Regions from separate parts of the Streptomyces sp. NBC_00078 genome, predicted to be linked through region 3. Evidence: riboswitches for the same ligand, from Rfam matches in the RefSeq annotation. Region 3 holds a riboswitch; each other region holds the start of a gene.
The links. Region 3 has a riboswitch for cobalamin ahead of OOK07_RS09375 (cobalamin biosynthesis protein). Riboswitches for the same ligand answer to the same signal wherever they lie in the genome.

Region 1 (3,266 bases), 4.1 Mb from region 3:
CTCCGCCCTGCGGTACGCGGCGTCGAACTCCGCACCCCACAGGTCGACCAGCTCGGGCACGTCGGCGGGGGAGAACAGGCTCCACGGCTCGTCGGCGTTCACCCGGCGCATGAACTCGTCGGGGATCCAGTGCGCGAGGTTCAGGTTGTGCGTACGGCGGGCGTCCTCACCGGTGTTGTCGCGCAGCTCCAGGAACTCCTCGATGTCGGAGTGCCAGGTCTCCAGGTAGACGGCGGCCGCACCCTTGCGCCGGCCGCCCTGGTTCACGGCGGCGACCGAGGCGTCGAGGGTCTTCAGGAACGGGACGATGCCGTTGGAGTGCCCGTTGGTGCCGCGGATCAGTGAACCCCGGCTGCGGACACGGGAGTAGGCGAGTCCGATTCCGCCGGCGTGCTTGGAGAGGCGGGCGACCTGGTGGTAGCGGTCGTAGATGGAGTCCAGCTCGTCGAGCGGGGAGTCCAGGAGGTAGCAGGACGACATCTGGGGGTGCCGGGTGCCGGAGTTGAAGAGCGTGGGGGAGGAGGGCAGGTAGTCGAGGCGGCTCATCAGGCCGTAGAGCGCGGCGACTTCGTCCAGCGGGCGGGCGCCCGTTTCCGAAGGGGGCGCGGTGTCGTCGGCGAGACCGGCGGCGACGCGCAGCATGAAGTGCTGGGGTGTCTCGATCACCCGGCGGGTGATCGGGTGCCGGAGCAGGTAGCGGCTGTGGAGGGTGCGCAGGCCGAAGTAGCCGAAGCGGTCGTCCGCCCGGGGGTCGACGAGTGCGTCGAGGCGCGTGGCGTGGACGCGGACGAACTCCGCGGTGCGGTCGGCGACGAGCCCTTCCCGGTGGCCCACGGCGACCGACTCGGTGAAGGAGGTGACGCCCTGTGAGGCGGCCTCCGCGGCGATGCTGATGGTGAGCAGACGTGCGGCCAGCCGCGAGTACACGGGGTCCTCCGAGATGAGACCGGCGGCCGCCTCCGTGGCCAGCTCGCGCAGCTCCGTCTCGTCCGCCTGCGCCGAGCGGCCGCGCAGCGCGGCGGCGGCGACCCGGCCGGGGTCGGCTCCGGGGAGGCCGGCGGTCAGCTCGGTCAGGGTCCGCAGCAGTGCGGTTCCCGGGCCGTCCGTTGTCGCCGCTGTCGCGGACGGTGTCGCTGAAGCCGGTTCGGCTGGCGCGATGGTCACGTGGGGCTCTCCCTCGCTCGGCACGGGGCCTTGCGGAGGGCAGGGGGATCACGAGCGCGCACGGCGTCGCGTCCACCGGCCCATTCCACGAGGCCCGGACGTCTGGGCACCCGGACGGTTCGGCCGGGCGCACTGTCGGCAGGTCCTCGGACTGACGCCCATACGTGTGCGAACACGCATGGGTACACCGTTGCGGGACAGTTCCGGATTCGCACCGGATTCCCCTGCGACGACAGCGAGCATGAGCATACATCTTGTGCCGGGCAGGAAAAGCGACCCCATATGTTGTGTCGTAGCGACTTCGGAGCGTGTCAGAGCGTCAACTCATAGGTGTGCAGGGTGAGGTCGGGGTGGTCCGGAAGGGGATTCCAGTCCCGCTCCGGGGCGCGGACGAAGCCCAGGCGCCGGTAGATGCGGTGGGCGGTGTGCATCAGCTGCTGGGTCGACAGGACGATGCCCGTGCAGTCCTCCGCGGCCCGCGCCCGCTCGATGCACGCCCGCACGAGAGCCTCGCCGGTCCCGCGTCCCCGCGCCCCCTGCGCGACCGCGAGCATCCGTATCTCCGCCTCCCCCGGCCGGGCCACGTCGGCCATGGGTCCGCCGGACGGGACGTAGGTGACTCCGCCGAGCAGCTTCCCGTCCGCCATGGCGACCAGTACGTCGGCCGAGGCCGCCCGCTTGGCCACGTTCCGCAGTTCGCCGAGGTATCGGTCGCTCTCGCCGAACGTCAGTAGGCCGTCCTGGAGGTAGGCCTGGGCGGTGATCTCGCCGAGAGTCTCGTACTCGCCGGGGTCCGCCTGCCGGATCACGATGTCCATGGGTCGAGTGTGGCGGACGGGTACGACAACGGGCCGCCGGATTTCTCCGACGGCCCGTCCGGTCCCCGTAGTTCCTACCGGCAGTGGTCCCGGTGGTTCCCAGCCAGTCCCTCGTGGATGTGGCCCCTAGTGGGACGTCCCCGCGGTCGCCGGCGGCAGCTCCACCTGAACGCCGGCGTCGCCCGCGTCCGCCGTGTAGTCCTCCGGCCTGGTCTCGTCGATGCCCTCAGGGGCCTTCACGGCCTTGAGGACGAAGGTCAGGACCACCGTCACCACCACGTTCAGGACGAACGCCGTCAGGCCGATGTAGCCGATCTCCCCGATGCCGGGGATCTCCTTGGCCGAGCCTCCGAAGTGCTTCTGCGTGGGGGAGGCGACGCCGTATGCGGCGAGGGTGCCGTAGACCATGCCGACCGCCCAGCCCGCGAGCAGCGCCCAGCGGTGGAACCAGCGGGTGAACAGACCGCCGACCAGCGCCGGGAAGGTCTGCAGGATCCAGATGCCGCCCAGGAGCTGGAAGTTGATCGCGACCGTCTTGTCCATGGTGAGGACGAAGACGAGCGCGCCCACCTTCACCAGCAGCGAGACCAGCTTGGAGACCTTGGTCTCCTGCGCCGGCGTCGCGTCCGGCCTGATGAAGTCCTTGTAGATGTTGCGGGTGAACAGGTTCGCGGCCGCGATCGACATGATGGCCGCCGGGACGAGGGCACCGATGCCGATCGCCGCGAAGGCCACGCCCGCGAACCAGTCGGGGAACATGTTCTCGAACAGCTGCGGGATGGCCAGCTGCCCGTTGGTGACCTTGACCCCCGCCGCGATCGCCATGAAGCCCAGCAGGGCGAGGAGGCCCAGCATCAGGGAGTACAGCGGCAGAATCGTGGTGTTGCGGCGGATCACGTTGCGGCTCTTCGAGGACAGCGTCGCCGTGATCGAGTGCGGGTACATGAAGAGCGCGAGCGCGGAGCCCAACGCCAGTGTGGCGTACGTCCACTGGCCCGGCTCGGCCGGCGCCAGCGCACCGCGCGGCTTGCCCGTCGCCGGGTTGGTCTGCGTGAACGCGTGACCCGCCTTCGCGAAGATGTCGTCGAAGCCGCCCAGCTTGATCGGGATGTAGATGATGGCCACCGCGATGACGAGGTAGATCAGCCCGTCCTTCACGAACGCGATCAGCGCGGGGGCCCGCAGACCCGAGGAGTACGTGTAGGCCGCCAGCACGCCGAACGCGATCAGCAGCGGCAGGTCCTTCACGAACCAGTTGGTGTTCTCGCCGCCGCCCACTCCCAT
Region 2 (3,266 bases), 660 kb from region 3:
CAGCAGGAGGCCTCTGAGCAGGCGCGGCCCGTCGGCCCACCGACGCGCTCCTACGACGTCCCGCACGTCCGGCACCAGCCGTACCCCGCCGCTCACCAGCCACCAGGCCATCAGGCCCGGCACGAGCGCTGCGGCCCGGCGCAGCAGCGACCACAGTGCGACCTCCCCGCGCTGCAGCCACCAGGTCAGTACCAGGGCCGCGGCGACGTGAGCGGCGGTGGCGTGCGGGGTCAGGGCATGCGCGTGGGACATGCGCATGCCCTGCATGCCCATCGTGGCGTGCGGCCGGGCGGCGCCGAACGCGAGGTGCAGTGCGCCCTGAGCGGTGACTGTGCCGATGCCGATGGCCGCCAGCGACCGCTCCCGGCGGCCCAGCAGGTAGCCGGCGCCGAAGACCGGCACGAACCCGGCGGCCTGCACCCACACGGGCGGTGCCATACCGATCGCCAGCGCGTGCCCCCCGGCGGCGAGCAGCACGCACAGCGCGGCGAACACCACCGCGCGCAAGCTCCGTACCGCCGGGGACGCACTCATGCCCCGATGCTGCCATGCGGCCGACGGATCTCTTCCCCCGCCTGGGCAGGAACACCACCACGGCGTCCGGTCCGGCGCAGTCCGCCTTCCTCTCAGCAGTCGGACCCGGGCACCGTCCGGTTCCCGGCACTGGCACAGAGGCCGGGACAAGCAAGTACGCCGGGAACAGGGCCGTCCTCGCTCTTCACCGCCCCGGCCGCACGGTCCGGCAGCGGATCGCGCGTCGGGTGTCAGCCGCCCTCGGCGAGACGGGCGGCCCACCTCTGCTCCACCTTGGCCAGCCGCCAGTACACCAGCGCCGCCGCCCACACGAGCACGAACAGGCCGACGATGATGTAGCCGACGTTGCCCAGGTCCAGGCCGGCGATCCAGCCGGTCACCGCGTCGCGCAGACCGAGCTTCTCGTGCAGCACTCCGACCAGTTCGATGGTGCCGATCAGGAAGGCGACCGCGATGGACAGGCCGGTGATGGCGAGGTTGTAGAACACCTTGCGCACCGGGTTGGAGAACGCCCACTGGTAGGCGAAGTTCATGAACGTCCCGTCGAGGGTGTCGAACAGGCTCATCCCCGCCGCGAACAGCAGCGGCAGGCACAGGATCGCGTACCAGGGCAGCCCGGCCGCGGCGCCGCTGCCCGCCATCACCATCAGGGTGACCTCGGTGGCGGTGTCGAAGCCGAGGCCGAACAGGAAGCCCAGCGGGAACATCTGCCCGGGCCGGGTGATCGACCTGGTGAAACGGCCCAGGATGCGGTTCATGAACCCCCGCGAGTCCAGGTGCTGTTCGAGAGCGGCCTCGTCGTACGTGCCGGAGCGCATCGCCCGGAAGACCCGCAGGATGCCGGATAGCGCCACCAGGTTGAGCGCCGCGATGAGGTAGAGGAAGGTCCCGGAAACCGTCGTGCCGACGACACCGAGCGTCTGGTGGGTACGGGAGTCGTCGTTCAACAGCGTGCCGGCGAGCTGCGCGCCGCCCGCGACCAGGGCGGCCATGGCGACCACCACGCTGGAATGGCCGAGCGCGAACCAGAACCCGACCGACACCGGCCGCTTGCCGTCGGCCATCAGCTTGCGGGTGGTGTTGTCGATCGCGGCGATGTGATCGGCGTCGAACGCGTGCCGCATGCCCAGCGTGTACGCGGTCACCCCGAGGCCGATCCCGAACGCCTTGGAACCGACCTCGTAGTGCCCCGGCACGACGAGCAGGAACAGGATGCCGAACGCCAGCACGTGCAGCGCGGCGATCACCGCCAGCAGCCCGGCGGTACGGACGGTGTCCTCGCGCCGCCATCGAAAAGCGGTGGGCACGTCGGGCCCGGTGGGCAGGGTCATACGGTCACGCTCCAGCACCTCGTGGATCACTTCGTGAAGTGCCGTGGCCGGTCTCCTGGCTGACGGGTGCGCGCGTCTTTCGTCCCGGCCTTCCCGTCCGCCCGGGGGCGGACAGTGACCGTGCACAACTGGGACGAAGACTCCCCGATCACAGTGGCGAGGGCCGCTCCGGCCTGAACCCCCCGAACCACGAGGGGCCGTCACCGGTCTTCCCGAACACCACGGCCCGCCCACCGTACGGGCGCCCCCTCACGCCTGGATACCTGCACAGCTGCGCAGGTATCCAAGATCACACTGCCGCCTGCGAGGATGCCTCCATGCATCTCGTCCCCGCCGAACGCGCAGACCGCCGCGCCATCGACGGCCACCGGGTCTGCGACGCCGTCGCCGCCATCGGCGAGCCCGACCACGTCCGCGCCTGGGCGGAGCGGTTCTCCCTGCTCTCCGATCCCGGGCGCCTCGCCCTCCTGATGGCCCTGCGCCAGACGGGTCCGCTCGCTGTCTCGGACCTCGCCATCGCGACCAGCCGGGCTCGGGCCCGGCCGACCAGAGCGGTCAGCGCGTCCGGTTGAGGGACGGTCTCCCGTTCGCCCCGCAGGGCGGCGGTGCCGCGGGCAGGGTAGATCAAGGTCCTGAGCCAGGGGTCTTCCAGGTGGGCGGCGATATTCCCGACGAAGACCGAAGGGATCAGCAGGAGACCGCCGCCGGCGAGGCGGACAGTTCCGCCCTCTCACACCGGTGCGGTGGGCGGGAAGTGCGTGGCGCGGAATTCGGCGAGGGTCTGCTCCACACCGGCGATGGTCAGACGCCAGAAGTCCCAGCCGTCGATCTTGTTGCTGCCGGTCGCGGCCCTGGCGGCGGTGGTCGGGGTGCGCCAGGGGCGGCCCAGGACTTTGAATTGGCCCTCGTGGTTCAGGACTGCCTGGTGCGCCTTCTTCTCGTGCCGGCCGGTGAGGGTGATGCCGACCTTCAGGTCGTCCGGGTCCAGATGTTCCAGCAGGTCTTGCAGGTCGACTCGGGAGCGTGTCGGGTCGATGGTGGGTGTGATGCCGGGCGTCGTTGCGGCCGGTGTGGGCGCGGCGGCGGGCCGGTCGCAGGCGCGCTGCAGGGCCAGGGCCATGGCGACTGCTGAGCTGTATGGCGCCTTGGGCCCCCACCTTGTCGTCGATCAGCTGCTGTATGGCGGGATCGTCCCCGTAGCGGGCGAGCACGCCGACCGCCCCCATGAGGCGGCTGCGGAGCGGGACGAGGTGGGAGTCGTTGAGCGCGAGGATCCGTATGGTTTCGTCGGCGCGGCACAGGCCGCGTTTCGCTTCGGCCTGCGAGTAGGGGGTGCTGCTGCGCCGGGCGTAGCCGGCGCTGTCGAAGCCGAGCAGGTCGGGGTCGCTGTGGTGGGCGGGG
Region 3 (3,266 bases):
TGCAGGCCGCTGCCGGGGGGCGACCCTCCGGGCTCCGCGAAGAACCCGCGCGCACTCAGCTCGCCGACCGGCTTGCCCATCAGCACGACCTGACTGCTCTGCTCGCCACCGGGCTTGAGCAGCACGGGATTCATGAGCGCGGTGGGTTCGATCCGGCAGGCCTGCGCCTGCATGGCCTGAGCCCGCCCGATTTCGGCGCCCTCCCGGGTGACGAACGAGTTGAGCGACATGTTCTGCGCCTTGAAGGGCGCGACCTTGACGCCTTGCCGCACGAGCCAACGACAGATCCCGGCGGTGACGACGCTCTTGCCGGCGTCGGAGGTGGTACCGGCGACGAGCAGACCACCGCTCATTTCCTGTGTCCCTTCACCATGAGGCGCGCGGCGACACTGACGCCGAGCGCGAGCAGTCCGACGCGGCGCGAGAGCCGTACGGCCCGCTCGATGTCGGGCACGCCGACGGCCCGGCCCACCCGGTTCAGGACCGGCCGGTGCTCGACCCGCCCCCCGTACGACAGGGTCCCGCCGAGCCGTACCCCGAGAGCCCCGGCGAACGAGGCCTCCACGGGACCGGCGTTGGGGCTCGGATGCCCGCCGGCGTCGGACCGCCAGGCCCGTACCGCGCCACGCGGGTCATCACCGGCGACCGTCGCCAGTACGGCGGTCAGCCTGGCTCCCGGCCAGCCCGCCACGTCGTCCAGCCGCGCGGAAGCCCACCCGTAGCGCCGGTACGTGGGCGACCTGTGCCCGACCATGGCGTCGAGGGTGTTGACGGCCCGGAACCCGAGCAGCCCCGGCACCCCGCCGACGGCCCCCCACACCAGGGCCCCCACCACCGCGTCGGAGGTGTTCTCCGCGACGGATTCGACGACGGCCCGCGCGATCCCGTCGGCGTCCAGAGCCTGCGGATCCCGCCCGCACAGATGCGGCAGCCGGGTCCTGGCACCCTCGACGTCACCCGACTCCAGTGCGCGCCCGATGCTCCGGGCCTCACGAGCGAGCGAAGTCCCCCCGACGACGGCCCAGGTGGCGGCGGCGGTCACCGCGACGGAGGCGGCGGGGGAGCGACGTACGGCGGAGACGGCGACCGCACCGATCCCGACGGCTCCACCGGCGCACACAAGGGCATGCAACGCGCCCCACCCGCGGTGGTCACGCCACAACACCCGTTCCACGGCACCGGCGGCCCGCCCGAACGCGGCGACCGGATGCCCACGGCGCGGATCGCCGAGCAGGAGGTCACCGAGAAGGCCGGCGGCGGCGCCGTACGCGAAGACGCGATCGGCACGCAAGGGGCTCAGCCGATCGCTGGGTCGGATAGGGCTCGGGCTCGGTCGGTGCCCCTCAAACGGCAGCCGCGCATGGCGATTTGTCCTCACTCAGGGTGTCCACGCCCTGGTTCGACGAGACCGACGGTGAGAGTTCCTGGCTCCCGGGACTACCTACCCCGGTGACAGTGGCGGGACCGCGCCGGACTTCCACCGGCTTCCTCTCGCGCCGTCGTACATGGCTCCGGCAGTCCACCACGGGCCCGGAAGAGCAGTCAACTTGCTGTTGACCTGGGACGGAGGAGTGTGCGCAGGCCCACATCCAAGAGGTCGCCGGGGTCACGCAAACGCGTGGTGCCGGGACGGATCACCGTCCCGGCACCCAAGGGGTCCCAGGCCTCAGGCCTTGGCCACCACCAGATAGATCCCGTACGCCACCGCCGCCGCGCATGCCGCGAAGCACACGTACGCGGCCGTGACCGCGGCCGCGGCCGAGTCGCCCTGCGTGGCGGCGCGTTCGCGGCGTGACAGGCCCATGATGCCGAGGGTGAACAGGGCCACGAGGCCCACGGTGACCGCGAGGCTGACGCCGAAGACAGAGCCCAGAGCTGCCCAGTCGATCTTCATGCTGCTTCTCTTCCTTCGTACCGGGTGCGCGGACTCAGACGGCCGCGGCCGGCGGGATCGCGGGGTCGGGGACGGCCGTGGCGGCCGTGGCCGGGGCGGGGATGGTGGCTGTCAGGTCCTCGGCCACCGTGCCCGCCGGGGGCGGGGCCACGGCGGCGATCGCCGTGGTCACCACACCGGCCGGTTCCTCGGTCTCGTTGACGTTCGTCGCGTCGACGACCTCGCGCCGGGAGAGCTTCCAGATGGCCGCGCTGGAGGCGATCAGGAAGACGGCGACGACGGCGGTGCCCCAGGCGCCGAGATCGGTGACCGACTCGGCCAGCGCGCCCACCAGGGCCGCGGCCGGCAAGGTCAGGCACCAGGCCACGAGCATCCGGGTCGCCGTCGACCAGCGGACCACGCCGCCCTTGCGGCCGAGGCCCGCACCCATCACCGAACCGGAGACGACGTGGGTGGTGGACAGGGAGAAGCCGAGGTGCGAGGAGGCCAGGATCGCGGTGGCCGCGCTGGTCTGGGCGGCGAAGCCCTGCTGCGGCTGGAGTTCGGTGAGGCCCTTGCCCATGGTGCGGATGATCCGCCAGCCGCCGAGGTAGGTGCCGAGCGCGATGGCGAGACCCGCGGAGAGGATGACCCAGGTGGGCGGGTCGGAGTCCGGGGCGACGGCGCCGCCGGCGACCAGGGCGAGGGTGATGATGCCCATCGTCTTCTGTGCGTCGTTGGTGCCGTGGGCCAGCGAGACCAGGCCCGCGGAGGCGATCTGCCCGGCCCGGTAGCCCTTCGCGGCGGCCTTGCCGTCGGCCTTCCTGCCCAGGGTGTACGACAGCCGGGTCGCGAGCATCGCTGCGAGGCCCGCCACGACCGGGGCGGCGAGCGCGGGGATGAGCACCTTGGTGACGAGCACGTCGCCGTGCACGGCGCCCGTACCCGCCGAGGCGACGGTGGCGCCGATCAGACCGCCCATCAGGGCGTGCGAGGAGCTGGAGGGGAGCCCGACCAGCCAGGTCAGCAGGTTCCAGAGGATCGCGCCGACCAGCGCCGCGAATATGACCTCGGGACGTATGCCGGTCTCGTCGACGAGACCTTTGGAGATCGTGTTGGCGACCTCCACCGAGAGGAAGGCGCCAACAAGGTTCAGCACGGCGGACATGGCCACCGCGACCTTGGGCTTGAGCGCGCCGGTCGAGATGGTGGTGGCCATCGCGTTGGCGGTGTCGTGGAAACCGTTCGTGAAATCAAACGCGAGTGCGGTTACGACCACAATCGCGAGGATCAGCGAGAAGTTTTCCATTTACCCAGGCAATCGTTCGAAGTCATCGGTCGGTTGACCGTAGGAAACCTGAGTGAACGGAAGATGAACTGGGGAGGTCTCTGG

Region 1: linked by a shared signal. The riboswitch ahead of OOK07_RS28910 (ribonucleoside-diphosphate reductase subunit alpha) and the one ahead of OOK07_RS09375 (cobalamin biosynthesis protein) in region 3 are both predicted to bind cobalamin.
Region 2: linked by a shared signal. The riboswitch ahead of nicT (Nickel transporter NicT) and the one ahead of OOK07_RS09375 (cobalamin biosynthesis protein) in region 3 are both predicted to bind cobalamin.

Annotation. Positions count from the first base shown of each region.
Region 1 is NZ_JAPELX010000001.1:6,131,485-6,134,750, forward strand. It holds gene OOK07_RS28910 (ribonucleoside-diphosphate reductase subunit alpha) at 1-1,164, opposite strand, end outside; cobalamin riboswitch at 1,285-1,413, opposite strand; gene OOK07_RS28915 (GNAT family N-acetyltransferase) at 1,476-1,982, opposite strand; gene mctP (monocarboxylate uptake permease MctP) at 2,109-3,266, opposite strand, start outside.
Region 2 is NZ_JAPELX010000001.1:1,353,351-1,356,616, forward strand. It holds gene OOK07_RS06260 (hypothetical protein) at 1-534, opposite strand, end outside; gene nicT (Nickel transporter NicT) at 765-1,865, opposite strand; cobalamin riboswitch at 1,894-2,104, opposite strand; gene OOK07_RS06270 (transcriptional regulator) at 2,183-2,437, shown strand; gene OOK07_RS06275 (restriction system modified-DNA reader domain-containing protein) at 2,596-2,985, opposite strand; gene OOK07_RS06280 (hypothetical protein) at 2,984-3,266, shown strand, end outside.
Region 3 is NZ_JAPELX010000001.1:2,010,996-2,014,261, reverse strand. It holds gene OOK07_RS09380 (cobyric acid synthase) at 1-353, opposite strand, end outside; gene OOK07_RS09375 (cobalamin biosynthesis protein) at 350-1,291, opposite strand; cobalamin riboswitch at 1,400-1,539, opposite strand; gene OOK07_RS09370 (hypothetical protein) at 1,667-1,894, opposite strand; gene OOK07_RS09365 (inorganic phosphate transporter) at 1,929-3,182, opposite strand.